3 regions of the Bradyrhizobium huanghuaihaiense genome follow, and region 2 is predicted to be linked to each of the others. Evidence: riboswitches for the same ligand, from Rfam matches in the RefSeq annotation. Region 2 holds a riboswitch; each other region holds the start of a gene.

Region 1 (7,502 bases), 1.7 Mb from region 2:
ATGCTTCAGTCTTTGCTTGCTTCGGGCTGGATCCAGATCGTGCTGGTGGGCGTGCTCGCCTGGCCGCTGATCGCGCTGCGCTCGCTCCATGATCACGTTGCCGCCGTTGCCGTGCCTTTGCAGGCAGGCGACATCGCCGCAGCACGCGAGGCGGTCTCGCGCATCGTCGGCCGCGATCCCGCGGCGCTCGATGAAGCCGGCATCGCGCGCGCAGCGATCGAGAGCCTTGCCGAGAACGCCTCCGATGGCATCGTAGCGCCGGTGTTCTGGGGCGCGCTGTTCGGCCTGCCCGGTATTCTCGGCTACAAGGCCATCAACACGCTGGATTCCATGATCGGCCATCGCAGCGAGCGGCACGAAGCTTTCGGCTGGGCCGCGGCGCGCATCGACGATGTCGCCAATTTCATTCCGGCGCGGCTGACAGGGTTTCTGTTCGTGCTGCTCGCGCCAAGGCGACCCGAGGCGTTGTCGTGCATGACGCGCGATGCGCGTCGCCATCGCTCGCCCAACGCCGGCTGGCCGGAAGCGGCGATGGCGGGCGCGCTTGGCGTGCGGCTCAGCGGCCCCCGCATCTATCATGGCAGCGTCACGAAGGAGCCCTGGCTCAACGACGGCGCGCGCGATCCGCATCCCGCCGACATCGGCGAGGGGCTGAACGTCTACCGCCGCGCCATGCTGCTGCTCGCAGGCCTGCTTGCGATCCTGGCCTTCGCGTGAAAGAACGGAGCATGCGCGAGCACGGTGGAAATCTCGATCTGGCCCAGCAGCGTTTCGGCGGCCGCGCCGAGGACTGGATCGACCTGTCGACGGGGATCAACCGGGTGCCTTATCCGGTGGGCGAGGTGAGCATGCGCGCCTGGAGCGCGCTGCCGTCGCGTGCCGAGATCGATGCGTTGCATCAGGCCGCGCGGCACGCCTACCGCACGAGCGCACCGGTCGTCGCAATGGGCGGCGCGCAAGCCGCCATTCAACTATTGCCGCAAGTCGCGCCGTGTGGCCGCGCCCGCATTCTCGCGCCGACCTACAATGAATACGCCGGAGTCCTCTCGGCTGCGGGCTGGGATGTCCAGGAGGTCAGAGACCTTCAGGCATTGGCAGGCGCGGACCTCGCCATCATCGTCAATCCCAACAATCCGGACGGCCGGTGCTACGCGCCGAATGATTTGCTTGCACTGCTGCCGCGCGTCGGCCGTCTCGTCGTTGACGAGAGTTTTGCCGATGCCGTTCCTAATCTGTCGCTTGCGTCGGTCGCGGATCGGCCGGGACTGCTGATCCTGCGCTCGTTCGGAAAGTTTTATGGCCTTGCTGGTCTGCGGCTTGGGTTCGCGATCGGCAATGGAGCCGACGTCGGCAAGCTCGCGGCGGCCTCGGGCCCATGGCCGATCTCTGGAGCTGCGATTGCGATCGGCTGCCGCGCCTTGCGCGACGATGCCTGGGCTGAGGCCACCTCGGCGCGTCTCGCACGCGACTGCTTACGGCTCGACGCGATGGTGCAGTCGCAAGGCTGGGCGCTGATGGGCGGCACGCCGCTGTTTCGTCTCTACGAGACGCCCGACGCGCTGGCCGCGCAGGAGAAGCTGGCGCGCGGCCAGATCTGGTCGCGGGTGTTCGCGAAAGAGCCGACATGGCTGCGGCTCGGGCTCCCCGGCAGCGAACCCGAATGGTCGCGCCTTGCCGAGGTTCTAGCGCGCTAGCGCCAGCAGGCCTTCGACGTCGAGATGCTTTTCAATGTGGTCGGCGAGGGCCTCGAGTGCGCTCTCGACCCTGATGTGATAGGGCTCGTCGCCCGCGGGAATATCGAGCTTCGCCAGATACGCCTTGCGGAAATCATCCGACGTGAACAGGCCGTGCAGATAGCTGCCCTGCACGCGGCCATCCCTGGAGATCGCGCCTTCCGGCTCGCCGTTCAGTTTCGCGAACGGACGGGCGCGATCGGGCCCGTCGGTGCGACCGATATGGATTTCGTAGGCCTCGATCGGCTGATCGGTCGCGGCGTGTACGGCCGCGACACGCGTCAGCGTCTTCTGCGGGCTCATCACTGTCTCGATGTCCAGAAGTCCAAGCCCCGGTGTGTCGCCTGCTGAACCTTCGATGCCTTCAGGGTCGGCGACGCTGTGCCCGAGCATCTGATAGCCGCCGCAGAGGCCAAGCACATAGCCGCCGCGGCGGTGATGCGCGAGCAGATCGATGTCCCAACCCTGCGCGCGCAGGAAGGCGAGATCGCCGCGGGTGGATTTTGAGCCGGGAATGATCACGAGCCTGACGTCGCCGGGGATCGCTTCGCCCGGACGGACCATGACGAGATCGACGTTCGCCTCGAGCTTGAGCGGATCGAGATCGTCGAAATTGGCAATCCGCGACAGCGCGAGGCACGCGATCTTGCACTGGCCGGGCTTGCGCGCGTCGCTGAGGCCCAGCGCGTCCTCGGCCGGCAACTCGCCGGCGCGCGCGAACCAGGGCAGCACGCCGAGGCCGCGCCACGACGTTTTCTGCTCGATCAGCCTGTAGCCGTCGTCGAACAGCGTGGGATCGCCGCGGAACTTGTTGATGACAAAGCCCTGGATCATCGCGGCATCATCAGGGTCGATCACCGTCTTGATGCCGACGAGCTGGGCGATGACGCCGCCGCGGTCGATGTCGCCGACCAGCACGACCGGAACGTCGGCCTTGCGTGCAAACCCCATATTGGCGATGTCGGCCTTGCGCAGGTTCACCTCGGCCGGACTGCCGGCGCCTTCGACCAGCACCAGATCAGAGCGCGCCTTGAGCCGCTCGAAACTCTCGAGCACCGCGCCCATCAGCGACGGCTTCATCGCCGCATATTCGCGCGCGCGCGCGGTGGCGATGCGCTTTCCCTGCACGACGACCTGCGCGCCGACATCGGTCTCGGGCTTGAGCAGCACCGGGTTCATGTCGGTGTGCGGCTCGACGCCGGCGGCGAGCGCCTGCAGCGCCTGGGCGCGGCCGATCTCGCCGCCATCGACGGTGACGGCCGCGTTGTTCGACATGTTCTGCGGCTTGAACGGGAGCACACGCAGGCCGCGCCGCGTGAAGGCGCGCGCAAGACCGGCGACGATGAGCGACTTGCCCACGTCCGAGCCGGCCCCCTGGATCATCAATGCGCGCGCCATCGAATTCAGAACTCGACGCCGGCCTGCGCCTTGATGCCGGAACGGAACGGATGTTTCACCAGCGTCATCTCGGTGACGAGGTCGGCGATCTCGATCAGCTCGTCCTTGGCGTTGCGTCCGGTGAGCACGACATGCGTCATCTCAGGCTTCTGCGTCGTCAGGAACTCGACCACCTCGGCGATGTCGAGATAGTCGTAGCGCAGCGCGATGTTGATCTCGTCGAGCACGACCATGCGCAAATTCGGATCGAGGATCAGCTCCTTGGCCTTCTCCCAGCCGGCGCGCGCGGCGGCGATGTCGCGGGCGCGGTCCTGCGTCTCCCAGGTGAAACCTTCGCCCATGGCGTGGAACTGGCAGAGCTCGCCGAAATGGCCGGTGAGCAGGCGGCGTTCGCCGGTATCCCAGGCGCCCTTGATGAACTGCACCACCGCGCAAGGGAAGCCATGGGCGACGCAGCGGACGATCATGCCGAAGGCGGAGGAGGATTTGCCCTTGCCCGCGCCGGTATGGACGATGATCAGGCCCTTTTCGCCGCTCTTGGTCGCCATGATCTTGTCGCGGGCGGCCTTCTTCTTCGCCATTTTCTGGGCGTGCCGGGCGTCGGTTTCATCGGCCGTCTGGCTATCCGGTTCAGGCGTCATCTGACGGGGTCCTTCGGCTTGACAAGAGGCGGCCGGGGGCAAATGGTGGCCCGGCGTTGGTTCCTGTCCTATGACAGGCGAAGAGGGAATGCGATAGGGTCCGAATCGGCAAGATTTGGGTCCAAAATGCAGCCGCCCCCGCGACCGTGACCGGAGAGATGCCCGAAGCCACTGATTCCCACCGGAATCGGGAAGGCGGGGATCGAAGGGCAAAACCCTGCTCCGCAAGCCGGGAGACCTGCCAGCGCGGACGAGTTTTGGACCGGCGGACGGGGTGTTCCGCGACGGGGAAGCGGGCCTTCAGGAGAATGGTCCGTGCGCCTCTTCGCTTCCCGCTGTTTATCTGGAAGAGGCGATGACCGTCACACTTCACGTCTGCATCACCTGCCGCGCCGGCCAGACGCTTGGCGAGGGCGAGACGACACCCGGCAAGCGCCTGCATGGCGCGATCCTCGAAGCGGGCGTGCCCGAGGGCGTCAATGTGGTTCCCGTCGAATGCCTGTCGGCCTGCAGCCAGGGCTGCTCGGTCGCGCTCAGCGCTCCCGGCCGCTGGTCCTATGTCTATGGGCGCCTGTCGGATGCGAATGCGCAGGACGTCGTCGCGGGCGCCGCGGCCTATGCGGCCGCGCCCGACGGCCTCGTGCCCTGGCGCAGCCGCCCCGAGATCTTCCGCAAGCAGTCGCTTGCCCGCATTCCCCCCATTGCCGTGTTGCCGGAGGCCGCCGAATGAACTCGCTCGCAAAAGTCCCTGTCACGGTGGTCACGGGCTTCCTCGGCTCCGGCAAGACAACGCTGATCCAGCATCTGCTCAGCAATGCCAACGGCAAGAAGCTCGCGGTGCTCGTCAACGAGTTCGGCAGCGAGGGTGTCGACGGCGAGATCCTGAAATCCTGCGCCGACGCCAATTGCCCCGAGGAGAACATCGTCGAGCTCGCCAATGGCTGCATCTGCTGCACCGTCGCCGACGATTTCATCCCGACCATGGAGCAATTGCTGGCGCGTCCCGTACGGCCCGATCACATCCTGATCGAGACGTCGGGCCTGGCGCTGCCCAAGCCGCTGCTGAAGGCGTTCGACTGGCCTGAAATCCGCTCGCGCATCACGGTCGATGGCGTGATTGCGCTGGCTGATGCCGAAGCCGTTGCCGCCGGCCGCTTCGCGCCCGATCCGGATGCGGTCGAGGCGCAGCGCGCAGCAGACGAGAATCTCGATCACGAGACGCCGCTGTCGGAAGTGTTCGAGGACCAGATCGCCTGCGCCGACATCGTGCTGCTGACCAAGGCCGATCTGGCCGGCAGCGCCGGAATTGAAGCCGCCAAGGCCGCGATCACTGCCGAGATGCCGCGCCGCGTGCCGATGTTGCCCGTCACGGACGGTGCGATCGATGCGCGCGTCATCCTCGGTCTGGGCGCTGCCGCCGAGAACGATCTCGCCGCGCGTCCATCGCATCATGATGGCGAGGAGGAGCACGAGCATGATGATTTCGCATCCGTCGTGATCGATCTTCCTGAGGTTGCCGATATCGAAGCGCTGGTCGCATCGGTGCAGCGCTTGGCGCGCGAGCAGAATGTGCTGCGCGCCAAAGGCTACATCGCCGTCGCCGGCAAGCCGATGCGCCTGCTGCTGCAGGCGGTGGGCGAGCGCGTGCGCCACCAGTTCGACAAGCCCTGGGGCGCGGGTCTCAGGCAGTCCAAGCTCGTCGTGATCGGCGAGCATGGCGACATCGACGAGGCCGCGATCAGGTCAGGACTCGGCATCTGATGCACGTCGTCTTCCGCGAGAGCCGCGGTCTGGAGGAGACCGCGACGCCAAGAGACATCGGCCAGGACCCGGCCGATCTCGTGGTGCTCTCGTACTCGGATTCCGATCTTGCCGCGTTCGCGGCCGGCTGGCGGCGTGGCCGCGACAGCCTGCCGTCGCTGCGGCTCGCCAATCTCGCGGAACTACGACATCCACTCTCGGTCGACACCTATATCGAGCGCACGCTGTCGCAGGCGCGCGGAATCCTGGTGCGCCTGATCGGCGGCGAGTCCTACTGGCAGTACGGGCTCGCAGCGCTGCAGCAACTTGCGAAGGATCGCAACATCGTGCTGGCCGTGCTGCCGGCCGACGGTCGCGACGACACGCGGCTCGATGCGTATTCGACCTTGCCGGTGTCCACGCTGCGCCGGCTCAAGGTGCTCTGCGACACCGGCGGCCCGGTCGCGGCGCAAGCGGCGATCGCGCAGCTCGCGCTCGCGTCGGGGCTTTATGCGGGCCCGGTCGTCGGCGAGATGACGGTGCCCGAGATGGGCTTCTACGATCCTGCGCGCGGTGTCATCCCGGCGCCGGTCGCGGCGGAGGGAAAGCCGCGCGCGCTGGTGACGTTCTATCGCTCCTATCTCACCGCTGCCGATACCGGCCCTGTCGATGCGCTCATCGCGGCGTTGCGCGACAAGGGTATTGACGCGCATGGCGTGTTCGTCACCTCGCTGAAGGCCGCGGGCGTTGCCGATTGGCTGCGCGCGCATCTCGCGCAAAATCCGGCGGCCGCGATCGTCAATGCGACGGCGTTTTCCGCGGTTGGCGACGACGGCACCACGCCATTCGAGGCCGCATCCTGCCCGGTGTTCCAGGTCGCGCTCTCCACGGCGCGGCGCGAGGACTGGGCGGAATCGCTGCGCGGCCTTTCGCCCGGCGATCTCGCGATGCATGTGGTGCTGCCCGAGGTCGATGGCCGCGTTTTCGCGGGCGTGGTGAGCTTCAAGTCGGCTGCGGAGCGCGATCCCGATTTGCAGTTCTCGCATCTGGCGCACAGGCCCGACCAGGAGCGCGCAACGGCCGTCGCCGCGCGTGTCGCGGCCTGGTGGCAGCTGGCGGTGAAACCGGCCGGCCAGAAGCGCGTGGCGATCGTCCTCTCGAACTATCCGGGCCGTCCGCACCAGATCGCACATGCGGTTGGTCTCGATGCACTGGCGTCAGTTGAGGCATTGGTGTCAGATCTCGCGGAGGCCGGATTCAATGTCGCGCCGGTTCATGCACTCGGCGAGACGCTGCTCAAGCAGCAATTGACCTGGAGCGTTGCGGAGTACCGCGCAGCGTTATCGCGCCTGCCGCAATCGCTGCAGGACGATCTCGCGCAAGCCTGGGGCGCGCCGGAGACTGATCCAAGCTGCCGCGAAGGCGCGTTTCATTTCGCGGCCATCACTTGCGGCAACTCGATCATCGCGGTCCAGCCGGAGCGCGGCGATGCGGCAACGCGCGATGCCGACTATCACGATCTCGCCCGCACGCCGCGCCATGCCTATGTCGCGTTCTATCTGTGGCTTCGGCAACAGAGCTGCGATGCCGTCGTGCACATGGGGGCGCATGGTACGCTGGAATGGCTGCCCGGAAAATCCGTCGCGCTGTCATCGGGCTGCTGGCCGGAAGCCTTGATCGGCGATCTCCCCGTCATCTATCCCTTCATCGTCAACGATCCCGGCGAGGCCGCACAGGCCAAGCGGCGCCTGGGGGCCGTCACGATCGGTCACCTGCCGCCGCCGCTCGCAGCATCCGCGGTGCCGGAAGGCCTGCGCCGCCTCGAGCGCCTCCTCGACGAATATTCGACCGCCGATGGTCTCGATCCCGCCCGTCGCCAGCGATTGATCGCGGCAATCCGCGACGAGGCGCGCGCGGCGGGCCTCGAGGACGATCTCGGCCTCGATGCCTCTGCCGCACCGGCCGAAGCGATCCCGCGCATCGACCGCTT
Region 2 (7,502 bases):
AATGATATCGCGCGAAACGGACGCCTCTCATGTCCGCCGACCGATGAGGACGGACGATTGCGGCCGCCCGGGGTGCGGCGAAGTCACTCCCACTCTTTGAGCCCCGCCCCATACGCTCTGAATCATTCGGCCGCAGCCGGTTCTACTCACTGCACGCGAAATGCAAGGCGCTGCCAGACCCGGGTACGTTCAGCACCAACAGCAAGGCGCTGGACGTGGATCGCCACAAGCAGTTCTGGCGCGACTGGATTTCAACAAGCTATGGGATCCACATCGTAAACGATGCTCATTCCTGACGCGTGACTGCTTCATCGTGATCCTACATACGTGTATGCGGCGTGCAGCATGCCCTCCCATTGCGCCTTGGAGCCGTCATAGCCATCGGCGACACTCCGGTGATCGGGTCCAGAAACTTCTATTTGAGATCGATGAGCGGACCATGCGGGGGATATCACGAGCTTGAAGATGCCGCGGTGCCGATAGGGTGCTCCTCAGCGCCCAAGCCGAACCCCGACTATCGGATGGAACCGGTCGATCAAGGACTGCCTTAAGCAGAGGTTCAAATCAATAGTAACCGCTTATGCATTGGCTAAGCTAGCGAGATTCTTGGAGCCGCGCTTACGTCTCGCTGATCGAACATAAAGGTTCCAGGCAGGAAAGCGCACCAAGTTAGCTGTTGGTGCCCTGCGGTGACCGCCCGGCATGCCCCCTCGCTGCTGTCGTAATCGTGCCGACGCGCTCATGAGCCACAAACCTTGGTGTAGATTTCTAACTCTCAGGCTATACGGTCGCATACCACAGCATAGTTGAGCTGCGCTGAGCTTGTGCTTCAACTCGGCTCAGATTTTCGGAGAATGTCCTCGCCGTGATCGAACCGGCGGCTGTCCTCCCTCCGCCGATGGAAATCCGCGCGAATGCGTCAGCTTCGCTCCTTCCAGACTTTCGCCCGGCCCGCTAAGCGGGGCCGGGCATCTTTTTTGTGTTCCCAAGGCTCCCGCGCAAATGATCACAGACGGATCAGCTTGTCGAGAAGAGGCCGAAGCCCGGATCAACGGCCTCGCGGATCGAGTGCAGCGCGCAGTTCGCGGGCGGCAGCGACCATGTTCGCTAGCGCTGGCCGAACCTCCTCCCACTTGCGCGTCTTCAGGCCGCAGTCTGGATTGATCCAGAGCTGCGAATCCTGCAGCCGCGTCCGAGCCAACGCCATCAGCTCCTTCATTTCGCCCGCCTCGGGAACCCGTGGAGAGTGGATGTCGTACACGCCCGGCCCGATCTGATTTCGATAATCGTAGTTCCTGAACGCGTCGAGTAGTTCCATTTTCGAGCGCGATGTCTCGATCGAGATGACATCCGCGTCCATTGCAGCGATCGCACCGATGATGTCGTTGAACTCCGAGTAGCACATATGTGTATGAATTTGCGTTTGATCGGCGACGCCCGATGAACAGATGCGGAAGCAATCGACGGCCCAGTCGAGATAAGCCGCCCACTCCGATCGACGCAACGGCAATCCTTCGCGGACTGCCGCTTCGTCGATCTGGATCATGGTCGCACCAGCATTCTCGAGATCGCGGACTTCGTCTCGGATCGCGAGCGCAATCTGGCGGCAGACCTCGCTTCTGGGAATATCATCGCGAACAAAGGACCAGTTCAAGATCGTCACAGGCCCGGTCAACATCGCTTTCATCGGTTTCCTGGTTAGTGATTGCGCATAGCGCCACCAGTCCACGGTGATAGGCTTCGGTCGCGCTACATCGCCAAACAGGATCGGTGGCCTGACGCAGCGCGAGCCGTAGGACTGCACCCATCCGCTCCTGGTAAATGCGAAGCCGGCGAGTTGCTCGCCGAAGTACTGCACCATGTCATTGCGCTCGAACTCGCCGTGCACGAGGACGTCAAGACCGATGTCCTCCTGCCAACGTACGGCGCGCGCAGTCTCCTCCTTGAGGAACCTGTCGTATTGCTCGTCGCTTATCGTACCTCGCGCATGCGCCGCACGGGCATTCCGGATCTCTGTGGTCTGCGGAAACGATCCTATCGTCGTGGTAGGAAAAGCCGGTAGTCCGAAACGATTGCTTTGGATCTCGGCACGACGGGCAAATGGGCTCGCGCGGCGACGCATGGTCTGGTCGATCGCTCTCATCCGGACAGCGACATTGGCATCCCGGATTTTCGGCGAAGTCCGGCGAACAGTCGCGGCACATTCCGACTCGGCAAGAGCTAGCGCAACATTCCGGTCGCCTGCGAGTGCCCGCGCCAGGATCGCAAGCTCCCGCATCTTCTGGACCGAGAAAGCAAGCCAGCTCTTCACGTCGGAAGCGAGCCGAGTCTCGAGTTCAACATCGACCGGCACATGAAGCAGCGAGCAGGATGGGGCGATCTGTACACGATCCTTGCCGAGCTTCGCAATCGCTGGTTCGAGCCGCTGGTGCAGCGACAACAAATTCGACCGCCATACGTTCCGACCGTCGATGACACCGAGCGACATGACGAGATCATTTCGGCCGCCAGCGATAATCTGGTTCAACAACTGTGGCGCTCGAACAAGATCGAGGTGCAATCCGGCAACTGGCAGGCCCAAGGCAGTGTTCAGATTGTCGCCGAGGTCGCCGAAATAGCTGGCAACCATGATCTTGATGGCCGGCCCCTCCTTGGCGAGCCGGTTATAGGCATGTCGCAAAGATTTTCGCGCCCCCTCATCCAGATCAAGAACTAGGCAGGGCTCGTCGAACTGAACCCAATTTGCCCCACGTTTGGCCAATTCCTGCATAACCTCGATATAGGCCGGTATCAGTTCATCCAGCAATGAGAGTGGCTGGAATGTGGAATCGGTACTCTTGCCGAGCTTTAGGAATGTGACCGGCCCGATCAGGACAGGGCGGGTCTGAAAGCCAAGGGCCTTGGCCTCCTCATACTCCTCGATCGGCTTGCGGGAGCATAGCTTGAAAGTCTGTCCCCTGTGAAACTTGGGGACCAGGTAGTGGTAGTTGGTGTCGAACCACTTGGTCATCTCCTGCACGGGTGCGCCAAATCCGCGCGGTCCGTGACCGCAACTCGCTTCTTGGTCGTCGCATTGTGAACCGCGGGCCATGGCGAAGTACGTCTTGAGCGAAACGGATTCGGCTTTCGAGGCGTAGATCTGCGGGATGGCGCCAACCATGAAACTTGTGTCGAGCACCTGATCATACAGCGAGAAATCGTTCGATGGAATGACCGTGACGCCGATAGATTTCTGACGAGCCCAGTTCGCGGCACGCAGGCCAGCTGCGTCCTCGAGCAGCTGCTGTTCGCTGCTTTTTCCGGCCCAGTAGCTTTCTAGAGCGAGTTTGAGCTCGCGCCTTGGACCGATGCGTGGCGTTCCGAGCGTGGCAACAGGAAGGGAGAGAAGAGACATAGCGTTAACCCCATGTTGGGGGCAAAGGCCATGGCGGACGCAGGCAGAGGAAGTCGCGCGGTGCGACGGCTGCTTGGCGCACCACCGGACACCCCGCCCGTGGACGAATATATTGTCGGGGCAGGTCTCCTGGCTCGCGGGTCATCGGTGCTGTCCGGCCTTCCCGAAGCCGCGCAGGCTTCAGTGACATCGTTGGACAGCGGCTCGCCGCTCACAGTTGCGGGGGCAGCGCCGGCATTTTCACCGGCTTCCCTCTTAGCTCCGGATCAAATGGAAACCGGAGAACCTCGACGACTTGGATTATCGGCAAGAGGAGTCTTCCGTCAACCTCTCAGATTATGTCTCAAGCAGATGCTGCGACATCTGCGACGCGAACGACCGTGCATCTCTATCGTTGAGATGATGCAGAAGTGCACTCCAAATCAGCGATATCGGAATGGCGATCACAGCTGTCTGCCGGCCGCACGCCAGATCGGAAGGAACAAATGCGGCTTCCGCGGTCGGGACCGCTGCCTCGAGCAGAATGAAGTTGTTGCGCGTCCGGGCTTACCAGCGGTTCTTGGAGCACGTTCGCCACCAGCCACCTTCTCGACCAACAGGATCCGTAGGCCCAACACACCTGTGAAGCCAGCAACATATCCGGCCAGCACGTTGGTTTGCGGCGCCGGCCAGATTCCAAATGCTCGACGGTGAAGATCGGCTTCGCGTCGTTCGTCATCGAGTACAAAGCGCACCTGACTGAGGCTGTTCTCGACTTCCGGAGTCGCCGCACGTCGCGAAAGGAGCGCAAAAGACACCATGGCGCCACATGTGCCCAAGGCATGACAGAGATCGAAAGCCCACATTCCGGCAACGATAAGCGAACCACACCGTTCAGTGATGGCAAACGTGCTGCCACTTCTCATCAGGAACTTGGCACCGAGGCGCTCCGCTGAGCCGTCGAATATCCGATCCGCGACGGGGATGCATAAGCCCGGGTGGATAGGTTGAATGGAAACATCGAGACGTGCGCCAGTCGGAAAGTCGACAAAGAGGACACAAAACCGTTGCGAATTGACGTCTGTTACCTGGCACGAAGAATGCACGTCCTCGCTATGCCCAGTCCTCCTGCTGGGCATGTCCAGCACAGCAAATTGAGGCTGTCGGTGGCAGTGAAGTTAGCGGCGCGTGACATAGAGGGGAGCGCCTGCTCGCACGGGAAACCGGCGGTCGCCCCGTCGCGTCGCCGCTAACTTCTTGCGCTCGCGCATAACAGTTTGAAGGTTGCCCGCTCTGGAATGACGTGTGGATGAGACCAGATAGGCCGACGGTTATGAAGAAAATGTCTGGAAGACGCGCGCTATGGCTTTGCCTCGCTCGATTCCTGATCTGCCTGGCCGGGCTGGCTGCGACGAGCAACAGTGTTCGCGCCAACGACAGCCCCCTTATTGAAAGAGTTAAGTCAACGTGGCGAGCGCAAGACGGTGAGACAATAGAAGAAGTTATCTCCAACGTCTCGAAGGTGGCACAGTTCGTCCCTCGAATGTGGGGCGTCGCTGAACTTGACCAAAATGACCATGTTTTCCTCTCGTGGACCAGGCACCGGGATGATAAATCAGACGAACAGTACGTTATCACCTGGAAGATCGCGCTCGACGGGACGATTGAACTTGCGTCGACCTATGCAAAGCCCATGGAATTGGGCTGGCGCGCCTTCGCGCTCTCCTTGATCGCCCGTGAAGTCTCGGATGGCGAAAAAGACGCAAATCTTGGCTTTCTGCGTGACACGACCAACTTCAATTTTGTGACGACCAAGCAAGGCCGGCTCGGCGATCTTCTGCGGCAGGGCCGCTGCACTATCGTTGACCCTGTTGGAGTGGACTACTTGCCGAAGCAGAATGACAAGCCGACCGAGAAAGGTGATCTGTGGCGCGTTTTGCTTGTGGTGAACTGTAATATCCCAGGGCCGCGTTATTTTACACACAACGGGGTCATCACTTTCGAGAAGAGCGAAGGACAAGATTGGGAGCCGCAATCCTCCTTTGCCAAGCGTATCGCGGGCTTTCCTCCTGGCTCCTGGTTCGCTCGCATGGAGCCAAAGGAACGGGAAGAGTAGAGGGGGAGCGAAAGGCCTCGGTTAATGATCGCGCAGAGCAAGATCGCGCCGCAGCTCCTGTAGGGCCGAACGTCTCAGAGCAACGGCAAGACATATCAGCTCTAAACTCTCGGGTGTTTACGCCTTGAACAGTCGCGAGCCTTTCCCGCGGCCTTCAGCCAGCATCGAAAAAATGGGAGCACGATTACCTCCGCCCCTTTCTGCGAGGAGTCGAGCTCAGCGGCGCGTGCCAGCTTGCGAGAAGTGGCTTGGTCAGCGCACCCCACGCAGTGAGAGGACACCGTCTGCGAGGGAACCAGCTCTCCATGCCATTCTTCACGGGACCGGGCCTGCAGATGCCTCGGGCCCAAGCCCGATCCGGCGCGCGAACCGCCCATCGCGCGACTGACTGGCCCCCGCAAGAGCGTAAGCATTCCAAGGCCGAGACGGCAGGCGGGATCGAGTGCTGCGACGAAACCGGTTAATAGGGTAATGGGGCGGTGTTAGCGGCCGCCGGCATACCCCCCGACCACCGGTCCTTTTTGAGCGCCACGGGCGAGCAGCCCGGAGCCGTGCCCGAGGCATCGAGAACCGAACTGAGTCGGCGGTTAGATTTCCTCGCGCGCATTCGTCTGCGCATCATAGATCCGGATTTGAAGCATGGGAAAACGCTTCTTTAGTTCTGCTCCACCTGCCTTGGCGCCGTCTTTGGTTGCGAATTCAGCTCTGAGTCGGCCATCCACTTCAAGCGCGTAAGAAGAGACCCGCAATTCCCGCGGGGCTGCAACCATTTCATTCCCATTGTGTAGTGAGGTGGTTGAGAATGATGTGTAGCTTGAGTCGGCTGAACCGCACCAGAGCTACCTGCTCGGGTGCCGCGTTGGGGGCCAACCCATGTTGTGGATTGATGCCTCGCACCGAATGGCATCAGGACGGCACTCGCGGTCGTCCGAACACGCGGGCAGCTTACCCCTCGCCGGTGCGTATACGACGAAGCCACAGCTCCACATGGTTGTCCTTCCAAATTTCCCTGGCGCAAACGCTACGAACGGGGCCGCGGCACTACGACCAATTATGGTGCAGCGCAGAGGTGCGAAAAGCCACAATGAGATTTGCATCAACGACCATCCCGGCTGCCTCTCCGAAAGAGCTGCGGGTTTTGCGCGGTTTGCCCAAACGATACCGATTCACTTGCGCAGCGAGCGTTGAGCTGAACTCCGTGGCGCATTTCGACCAAATCTCAGACAGGACGCGAGACCAGATTTCTTTCGAACATCAGACTTTTCGTGACAAGAACTTAAAATGTCATCGCCCTCGCCAAAACCGCCGGCAGCCTTCTGTCTGCCGATGAGGGTTGGCACAAATCATAACCAGGTTGCTCCTCCACGCCTGACTTCCACTCGACCATCAAATTTCACAGGCGCTTTTCTTCTTCAATCTCATGAGAAAACAGCGTTTCGAGATTCGGCTTTCTCCGCATACCGAGTTGGCGGCTGAGGTATGGGGACCTGCTCCTCAGGCCGAGAGGGTGCAGTGCGCGCCCAGTGAGTGAGACCGGCGAGGCTCGATGGATATCGCGACACGCAACCGGAAGAAATCGCTTGAACCTCACGCAGCGTCAGGTCGTAGCTTGGAAATGAGGGCCAAGCTTTCATAAAGCGAACGTGCAAGATGCGGCCCAATAACGGGCATAGTGCGTTTTAAGCAGTCGAATGTGGCGGCGCCGGAAGTTGCGTGAATATGAATCAAGAGCGAAAGGTTATTGTCGGGATGAAACACCGCGTAATGATGGTCGCATTGTTCGCTGTCATCACATCTCCGGTCTGCGCGGCGAAGCTCAGCGGCCCTCCGCGCATCCTCGACGGCAATACGATCGAGCTCGAGAACACCAAGCTTCGGCTTTCAGGCATCGACGCTCCTGAGACTGACCAGATTTGCCTCGACGCACACGGCCGGAAATGGGCTTGCGGCGTAGCGGCTCGCGACGAGCTTATCAAGCATTCGAACGGACGAACGTGGGATTGTCATACCACA
Region 3 (7,502 bases), 1.7 Mb from region 2:
CTGCGCCAGCGTGCCGGCGTCGACGACTTCCAGGTTTGAGCCCAGCTCGCGCGCCAGCACCGAGATCGCGGCGCCACCGGAGGCAAAATTCGCCATCATCGCGATGGTGACTCCTTGCGGATAGGCCGACACGCCCTGCGCGACGATGCCGTGATCGCCGGCGAAGATGATGATGGGCACCCGCCCGGCACGCGGTTGCTCCGTCGCTTGCAGGCCGGCAAGCTCGATTGCGAGCTGCTCGAGCCGGCCGAGTGCGCCGGTCGGTTTTGTCAGTTGCGCCTGACGCGCGATCGCCGCGTCGCGATGGGCGGCGGAGATCTCGGGGCATTCCTGGGTGACCCAGTCGGGGAGCATGCTGCCTCGCTTACGGCCTGCGCTTGAGAATGTAGCTGTCCATGATCCAGCCATGCCGCTCGCGTGCCTCCTGCCGCAGGGCGACGATGCGCGGGCCGACCTCAGTGAGCGCGCCGGACATGATGATCTGGTCGGGCATGCCGAGATAGGCGCCCCACCAGATATGCAGGCCTGCCGGATCGAGCGAATGGAATGCGGTGCCGCCGTCGAGCATCACGACCACCGTGTCGACGCCCTGCGGCCAGCCGCCCTCGCGCAAGCGACGGCCAGTCGTGACGAGAAAAGGCTCGCCGATGTCGTTGAGCGGCAGCGCATGCGCCGCGCACAGCGCCTGGATCGAGGTGATGCCGGGCACGACTTCTATCATCGGCAAGGGATTGAGCCGCCGTGCAATGCGCAGCGAAGAATCGTAGAGCGAGGGATCGCCCCAGATCAGCAGCGCGACCTTGCCTTCGTCGCCAAGATGGCTCGCGATGGTCTGCGACCATGCGGCGGCGACGGCATCGTGCCAATCGTCCACACCCCTGCGGTAGTCGGCCTCGGTGGCGTCGCGCACCGGCAGGTCGAACTCGGCGATGCGTGTCTTGTCGTTGGTCAGCACGTCCGTGCAGATCGTGCGCCTGAGATCGGCGAGATCGGACTTGGCGCTTCCCTTGCGCGGAATCAGGACGAGATCGGCCGCGTTGATGGCGCGGGTCGCGGCGCGCGTGAGCTGCTCGGGATCGCCGCAACCGATGCCTATCAGGGAGAGCGTGAGCATCGGGCGTACGGGGCGGCCATGACGGCCGCCCCTTGTCTCTTAAGCCGCGTTGTGCAGGCGCGGAGTGACGAGGCCGGGTGCGGTGACACCGCGCAACGACTTCGCCAGCGCCAGCACAGCGAGATCGGCCAGCGGCTCGATCACGATGACGAGCGCGTAGGAGGCCGCGAAGGTCGCGATGTTGGCGAGGTTGCTCATGGCGAAGCCGGAGCCGTAGAGCGCCCAGAACGCCACCCAGGCGATCACGCCGGCCTGATAGGTGGTCGAGAGCGCCAGCGCCTGGCGATACCTGAGGTCGACATAGGCGGTGTTGCGCGAAATGATCCGCGTGGCGATCGCCTGGATCGCGAACAGCGGCACCAGCAGCGTGGTGACGTTCATGCCGTATTGCGGCAGGTCTGCCGGCTCGAAGAGCACGCCTTGAAGCAGCAGGCCCAATGCGAGGCCGAAAGCTGCGGGCGCAGCGCCAAACAGCAGGAACAGGGTCGAGCCGAGAATGAAGTGCACCTCGGACACGCCGACCGGGAAGTGCGGCAGGATCTCGAAGAAAGTGAAGACGAGGCCGGTGGTCGCCAGCGTTCGCGCCGCGAACGACGTGATGCCCTGCTCGCGCACGGTCTCGGCCGCGAGCTTCAAGGCAACGCCGCCTGCGGCGATGCCGGTTGCGTAACTCAACACGAGCTTGGCGCCCGTCACGACGCCGGGTTCGATATGCATGGCTCAGTTCCTTCCTGCCGTCACACCCGACGGCCTTGGCCTCAAAACATGCACGGCCGGTCTCCTGGCTCGCGGTTCACTGGGTTCTCCGGCCTTCCCGGACCTCGCGGCCCAGTGGCTGATCGGAGCCCCTCACCGCTTACAGTCGCGGGGGCGGCTGGGGTTTTGGGCGCCGCAACTGGGTCCGCCCATCCCCATTCCCGATTATGCTCCGGCGCTTTGCGCCGCGTCGAGCACCATGCCTCTCCTGTGTGCCCCTTTCGCATTGCGGGCGTCAAGGGGCGAACGGCGGCAGTGGCGGTCATGACGGATATTCCCCTGCCAGCGCGCCGAACAGGATCACGGCGGCCGTCGAAGCCGCCCCGCCCCGTGCAAGCTGCTCGGCAAGCTCGGCAATCGTGGTGCGGACCAGCCGTTCGTCAGGTCGGCCGAGGGATTCGGCGAACAGCGCCGGGGTGGATGGGGCGAGGCCATGCGCGATCAATTTTGCGGCAAGCGCTGGAAAGGTCCGCCGGCCCATATAGACCACGGTGGTCGCTTCAGGGTCGGCCAGCGCCGCCCAGTTCAGGTTGGGCGGCAGCTCGCCGGTGACATCGGCCCCGGTGACGAACTGCACCCGGCGCGAGGTGTGGCGTCGGGTCAGCGGGATTCCTGCCTGCGCTGCGGCGACGCAGGCCGAGGTCACGCCGGGAACGATCTCGTAGCCGATGCCGGCCTCGCGCAGCGTCTCGATCTCCTCCTCGAGTCGACCGAAAATACCGGCATCGCCGGACTTCAGCCGCACCACGCGTGCGCCGGTTGCGGCGTAGTCGACCAAGAGGCGATTGACGTGGTGCTGCTTGGTCGAGGGGCGCCCCGCCCGCTTCCCCACCGCAACGAGATTGGCCCCGGGCCGGGCGAGATCGAGGATCGCGCCGGACGCAAGGTCGTCATAGAGCACGACGTCGGCCTCGCGCAGCCGCGTGGCGCCCTTCACTGTGAGGAGCTCGGGATCGCCGGGACCGGCGGAGACGAAGGAAACAAAACCGCTCACCGGTCCTCCGCGATCAGATGGAAGAATGTGCCGGTGGCACGGCCGCGCTGCGAGCCGGTCTCGGCGATGACCGCGCCCGTTGCATCATGCACGACCGCCAGTGGCGTATCGGGCTGGGCAAGGATGGTCGAATAGTGGAACTCATGGCCGCGCAGGCGCGCGCCCGCCTGATGCCCCGGCATCGGCGCCGCCAGCGCGGCGAGACGATAGCCCAGATGCATGCGGCGCTTGGCAAAGCTGGTCTCCAGGCCGAGCAGGCCCGCCATCTCATGACGGACACCGTCGGCATCGGTGAGGCCTGCGCCCAGCACCATATAGCCTCCGCACTCGCCGTGCACCGGCCGCGTCTCGGCGAACGCGCGCAAGCCGCTGCGGAAGCGTGTATTGGCTGCGATCTTTCCGGCATGAAGCTCGGGATAGCCGCCCGGAAGCCAGCAGACGTCGGCGTTCGCGTCGGGCACTTCATCGGCAAGCGGCGAGAATGTCGTGATCTCGGCGCCGGCCGCACGCCAGGCTTCCAGCATATGCGGATAGACGAAGGAGAACGCGGCGTCGCGTGCCAGCGCAATGCGCTGCCCGGGCGGCGTCACGTTCAACCCATTCGTTGCAGGTTGCGGCGACCAGCTGGCAGCGAAGCGCAGCACCGCATCGAGATCGACATGTTCGGCGACGAAGCGCGCGGCCTCATCGATCAGCTTGCCGATCTCCGCCTGCTCCTCCGCCTGCACCAGGCCGAGATGCCGCTTCGGCAGGCTGATCTCGGCGTGACGCGGCAACGCGCCGAACACGGCGATGCCGGCATCGTTCAGCGCGCGCCGTACGAGGTCTTCGTGGCGCGGGCTGGCAACGCGATTGAGCACGACGCCGGCAAGGCGCACGCCCGGGCGATAGTCGCGAAGGCCCGCGGCGATCGCCGCCGCGGTCTGCGCCTGCCCCGAGGGATCGATCACCAGCACCACCGGCCAGCCCAGCATCTCCGCGATGTCGGCCGAAGCACCGGTGCCGGACACGCCGCGCGTGGCGACGCCGTCGAACAGGCCCATCGAGCCTTCGGCGAGGACAATGTCGGCGTCCGCGCCGCGGCTGACGAGATGCGCGATCGTCGCGCGGTCCATCGCCCAGCTGTCGACATTGACGGAGGCGCGTCCCGTGGCGGCCGCGTGGAACGCGGGATCGATATAATCCGGCCCGCTCTTGAAGCACTGCACCTTGAGACCATGATTGCGCCAGGCGCGCGCGAGCGCCAGCGTCAGCGTGGTCTTGCCGACGCCGGAGGCAGGTGCGGAGATGACGAGCCCTGCCGGCATCAGGAGGCCTCCGGAAAGCGCGGTTCGGCGCCCACGGGGCGATAGCGGCGGTCGTAATCGGCGGCGTAGAGGCGGCTCTCGTCGAAATCCGCCGCACCCAGCGTCCTGCCGACCAGGATCAGCGCGGTGCGCTCCATCTCGACACCCACGGCAGAATCGAGTGTTGCCAACGTTGCGCGCACGATGCGCTGATCCGGCCAGCTCGCACGCCAGACGATCGCAACCGGGCAATCCGCGCCGTAATGCGGCGTGAGCTCGGTGACGACCTGGTCGAGCAGATGGATCGAGAGATGGATCGCAAGCACCGCGCCGGTCGCGGCGAACGCGGCGAGCTTCTCGCCTTCAGGCATCGCGCTGGCGCGGCCCGGCGTGCGCGTCAGCACCACGGTCTGGGCGAGGCCGGGCAGCGTCAGCTCCGTTTCCAGCGCTGCCGCTGCAGCGGAGAACGAGGGAACGCCGGGCGTCACCGAATAGGGAATGCCGAGTGCGCGCAGGCGGCGGAGCTGCTCGCTCATCGCCGACCAGATCGAGAGGTCGCCGGAATGCAGCCGCGCGACGTCCTTGCCCTCCGCATGCGCGGCAGCGATCTCCGCGACGATTTCGTCGAGCGACAGCGGCGCGGTGTTGACGATGCGCGCGCCGGGTGGGCAATGCGCAAGGATGCCTTCGGGCACCAGCGAGCCGGCATAGAGACAGACCGGACAGGCCGCGATAAGGTCGCGGCCGCGCAAGGTGAGAAGATCGGCTGCGCCCGGCCCGGCGCCGATGAAATGCACGGTCATGGGCCGTCTCCTTCCGCGATTGCGGCAGTGGCTGTGTGGTCCTGCGAGACCGAGCGCGACGCAATCAATCTCGCGCGAGGGCCCGCCGCCGCGAGCGCCGCAGCTTCGGCAAGCGATCCCGTGCCGAACTTCTCTGCGATGAGCTTCGATTGCGTAAGCGTGTCGATGCCGGCCAGTGTCTCGGCTGGAACGGCCCTGATCGGCACACCGCACTCACGTGCGAGTTGCTTCAGCGCCTCCGCGTCGGCCTTGTCGCTGACAGTTGCCACCGCCGCGAGCCCTTCGGGGCCGCCGGCAGCCAGCAGCGCCTCGCCGAGCGAAGCCAGTGTGACATCCTTTCTGAATCCGAGCCCAGCGACCTTCATCGGACCGCACTCCACTGCACCACCGGGCGTGCCGCTTCCCAAGAGCGATAGCGGCCGAGCGGCGCAGCATGCGCGATCTCGACCTGCATCAACTCGCCGCCATGGCGCTGATGCAGCTCGCCGAGCAGCGCTTCCGTCTCCAGCGTCACCGCATGCGTAACCAGGCGTGCCCCCGGTGCCAGCCGCGACCAGATGACGTCGAACATCGCGCTATCGAGACCGCCGCCGATGAAGACGGCGTCCGGCGCGTCCAGCGCAGCGAGAGCTCCGGGCGCTTTCCCCTCAACAATGGTGATGCGATGCGCCAGTCCGAACGCAGCCGCATTCTTGCGGATATTCGCCGCGCGATCCTCGCGCGCTTCCACCGCAGTCGCCGTCCCACCACACAGCGCCCACTCCACCGAGATCGAGCCCGATCCGGCGCCGATATCCCATAGCCGCTCGCCGGGACGCGGCGCCAGCGTCGAGAGCGCCAGCGCGCGCACGGGTCGCTTGGTGATCTGGCCGTCATGGATGAAGAGATCGTCTGACAGTCCCGTGCTGCGGGGGATGCCCTGAGCTCCCTTCGCTTCAAGTGCGACTACAACCAGGTTTCCTGTGAGATCGCCGGCAAAGCCGTCGGCGCGATATTCCCTGATGCTCTCGCGCGGCCCGCCCAGCGCAGCGAGCATCCAGAAGGCCGAGACTCCCCAACCGCGCTCGCTCAACCATTTTGCAAGATCACCCGCCGCCTTCCCATCGCGCACGAGGCAGATGATGCGCGCCCCTCGCGCCAGATGCGGCACGAGGCGCTCGAAAGGCGCGGCGTGAAGCCCGAGGCAGACGGCGGATTCGAGTCGCCAGCCCAGCCGCGCGGCCGCAAGTGAGAAGGTCGACGGCGCGGAATGCGCGATCCATTCGCCAGCCTGCAGCTTCTCGGCGATGCTCGCGCCGGCGCCATGCCAGAACGGATCGCCGGAGGCGAGCACCACCGTCGGCCTGCCGCGGCAGCTCAGCACGACATCGGCATCGAACGGCACCGGCCACGAACGGCCGCGGCTCCCCACATCTGCAAGCGCGAGGTGGCGCTCACCACCGAACACGGTTTCGGCCCGCGCAAGTGCGTTTCGGCTTGCGTCCGACAGCCCGGCAAGGCCATCTTCACCGATACCGATGATTGTCAGCCAGGGATCAGCCAAGGAATTAGCCATGACGCGCGCCCTCATTCTGGGCGGAACGGCCGATGCGAGCTCGCTCGCAGCGGAGATCGCGCGCGCGCGCATCGATGCCGTCTATTCCTATGGCGGCCGCACCCGCGCGCCCGCCGACCAGCCGCTGCCGACCCGCATCGGCGGCTTCGGCGGCGTGAGCGGGCTTGCCGACTACATTCGCCGCGAAGGCATCACGCACGTGATCGACGCGACGCATCCGTTCGCTGCCGAGATGAGCCGCAATGCGGTTGCGGCGTGCGCCGAAGCCGGTACGCCGTTGATCGCGCTCGAACGTCTGCCATGGGACAGGACGCAAGGCGACAACTGGATCGAGGTCGACGACGTCAACGCGGCCGTCGCAGAGCTGCCCGAGACGCCTGCGCGCGTCTTTCTCGCCATTGGCCGCCAGCACATCGCGCCATTCGCGAGCAAGCCTCAGCACGCCTACACGCTGCGGTTCGTCGATCCGCCCGATGCGCCCCTGCCCTTCGCAGCCGACGTGATCGTGTCGCGCGGACCGTTCACGCTTGAGGGCGAGCTGGAGATGATGCGGAGCCGTGGCATCGCCTGGATCGTCGCCCGCAATTCCGGCGGCGACGGCGCGCGCGCCAAGATCGACGCAGCGCGCGTGATCGGCCTTCCCGTGGTCATGATCTCGCGACCAAAACTGCCCGAACGTCCGCGGGTCGAGAGCGTCGCCGACGTGATGCAGTGGCTCGGTCATTCTACCCGCCTCGGTGCATAGACCCAGCGGCCGACGCGGCGCGTCTGCGAATTGCCGACGATGACGAGAGTCCGCATGTCGGCCATCTCGGGCCGAGCCTCGTTCAGCGAGACGGTCTCGATCTTCTCGTCTGCGGCACTGATCGCACGCGCAAAGATCACGAGGCGCTCGCCGCAGCCGGACTCTTTCAACACCGCCAGCGCGCGGCCAAATCCCTCAGGCCGGCTCGCCGAACGGGGGTTGTACATCGCGATCGCAAAATCGCCCTCC

Evidence for each region. Region 2 has a riboswitch for cobalamin ahead of metE (5-methyltetrahydropteroyltriglutamate--homocysteine S-methyltransferase). Riboswitches for the same ligand answer to the same signal wherever they lie in the genome.
Region 1: another riboswitch for cobalamin. It lies ahead of N2603_RS29515 (DUF1636 family protein); the one in region 2 lies ahead of metE (5-methyltetrahydropteroyltriglutamate--homocysteine S-methyltransferase).
Region 3: another riboswitch for cobalamin. It lies ahead of N2603_RS29450 (energy-coupling factor ABC transporter permease); the one in region 2 lies ahead of metE (5-methyltetrahydropteroyltriglutamate--homocysteine S-methyltransferase).

The regions. Positions count from the first base shown of each region.
Region 1 is NZ_CP104172.1:6,224,605-6,232,106, reverse strand. It holds gene cbiB (adenosylcobinamide-phosphate synthase CbiB) at 1-717, shown strand, start outside; gene cobD (threonine-phosphate decarboxylase CobD) at 729-1,694, shown strand; gene N2603_RS29525 (cobyric acid synthase) at 1,683-3,131, opposite strand; gene cobO (cob(I)yrinic acid a,c-diamide adenosyltransferase) at 3,137-3,772, opposite strand; cobalamin riboswitch at 3,813-4,032, shown strand; gene N2603_RS29515 (DUF1636 family protein) at 4,128-4,502, shown strand; gene cobW (cobalamin biosynthesis protein CobW) at 4,499-5,533, shown strand; gene cobN (cobaltochelatase subunit CobN) at 5,533-7,502, shown strand, end outside.
Region 2 is NZ_CP104172.1:7,920,221-7,927,722, forward strand. It holds gene metE (5-methyltetrahydropteroyltriglutamate--homocysteine S-methyltransferase) at 1,049-3,394, opposite strand; cobalamin riboswitch at 3,497-3,699, opposite strand; gene N2603_RS37385 (nodulate formation efficiency C protein) at 4,707-5,489, shown strand; gene N2603_RS37390 (hypothetical protein) at 6,077-6,259, opposite strand; gene N2603_RS37395 (thermonuclease family protein) at 7,209-7,502, shown strand, end outside.
Region 3 is NZ_CP104172.1:6,212,844-6,220,345, forward strand. It holds gene cobT (nicotinate-nucleotide--dimethylbenzimidazole phosphoribosyltransferase) at 1-354, opposite strand, end outside; gene cobF (precorrin-6A synthase (deacetylating)) at 365-1,114, opposite strand; gene N2603_RS29450 (energy-coupling factor ABC transporter permease) at 1,154-1,831, opposite strand; cobalamin riboswitch at 1,869-2,087, opposite strand; gene cobA (uroporphyrinogen-III C-methyltransferase) at 2,133-2,864, opposite strand; gene N2603_RS29460 (cobyrinic acid a,c-diamide synthase CobB) at 2,861-4,171, opposite strand; gene cobM (precorrin-4 C(11)-methyltransferase) at 4,171-4,953, opposite strand; gene N2603_RS29470 (cobalamin biosynthesis protein) at 4,950-5,318, opposite strand; gene cbiT (precorrin-6Y C5,15-methyltransferase (decarboxylating) subunit CbiT) at 5,315-6,496, opposite strand; gene N2603_RS29480 (cobalt-precorrin-6A reductase) at 6,507-7,253, shown strand; gene cobJ (precorrin-3B C(17)-methyltransferase) at 7,229-7,502, opposite strand, start outside.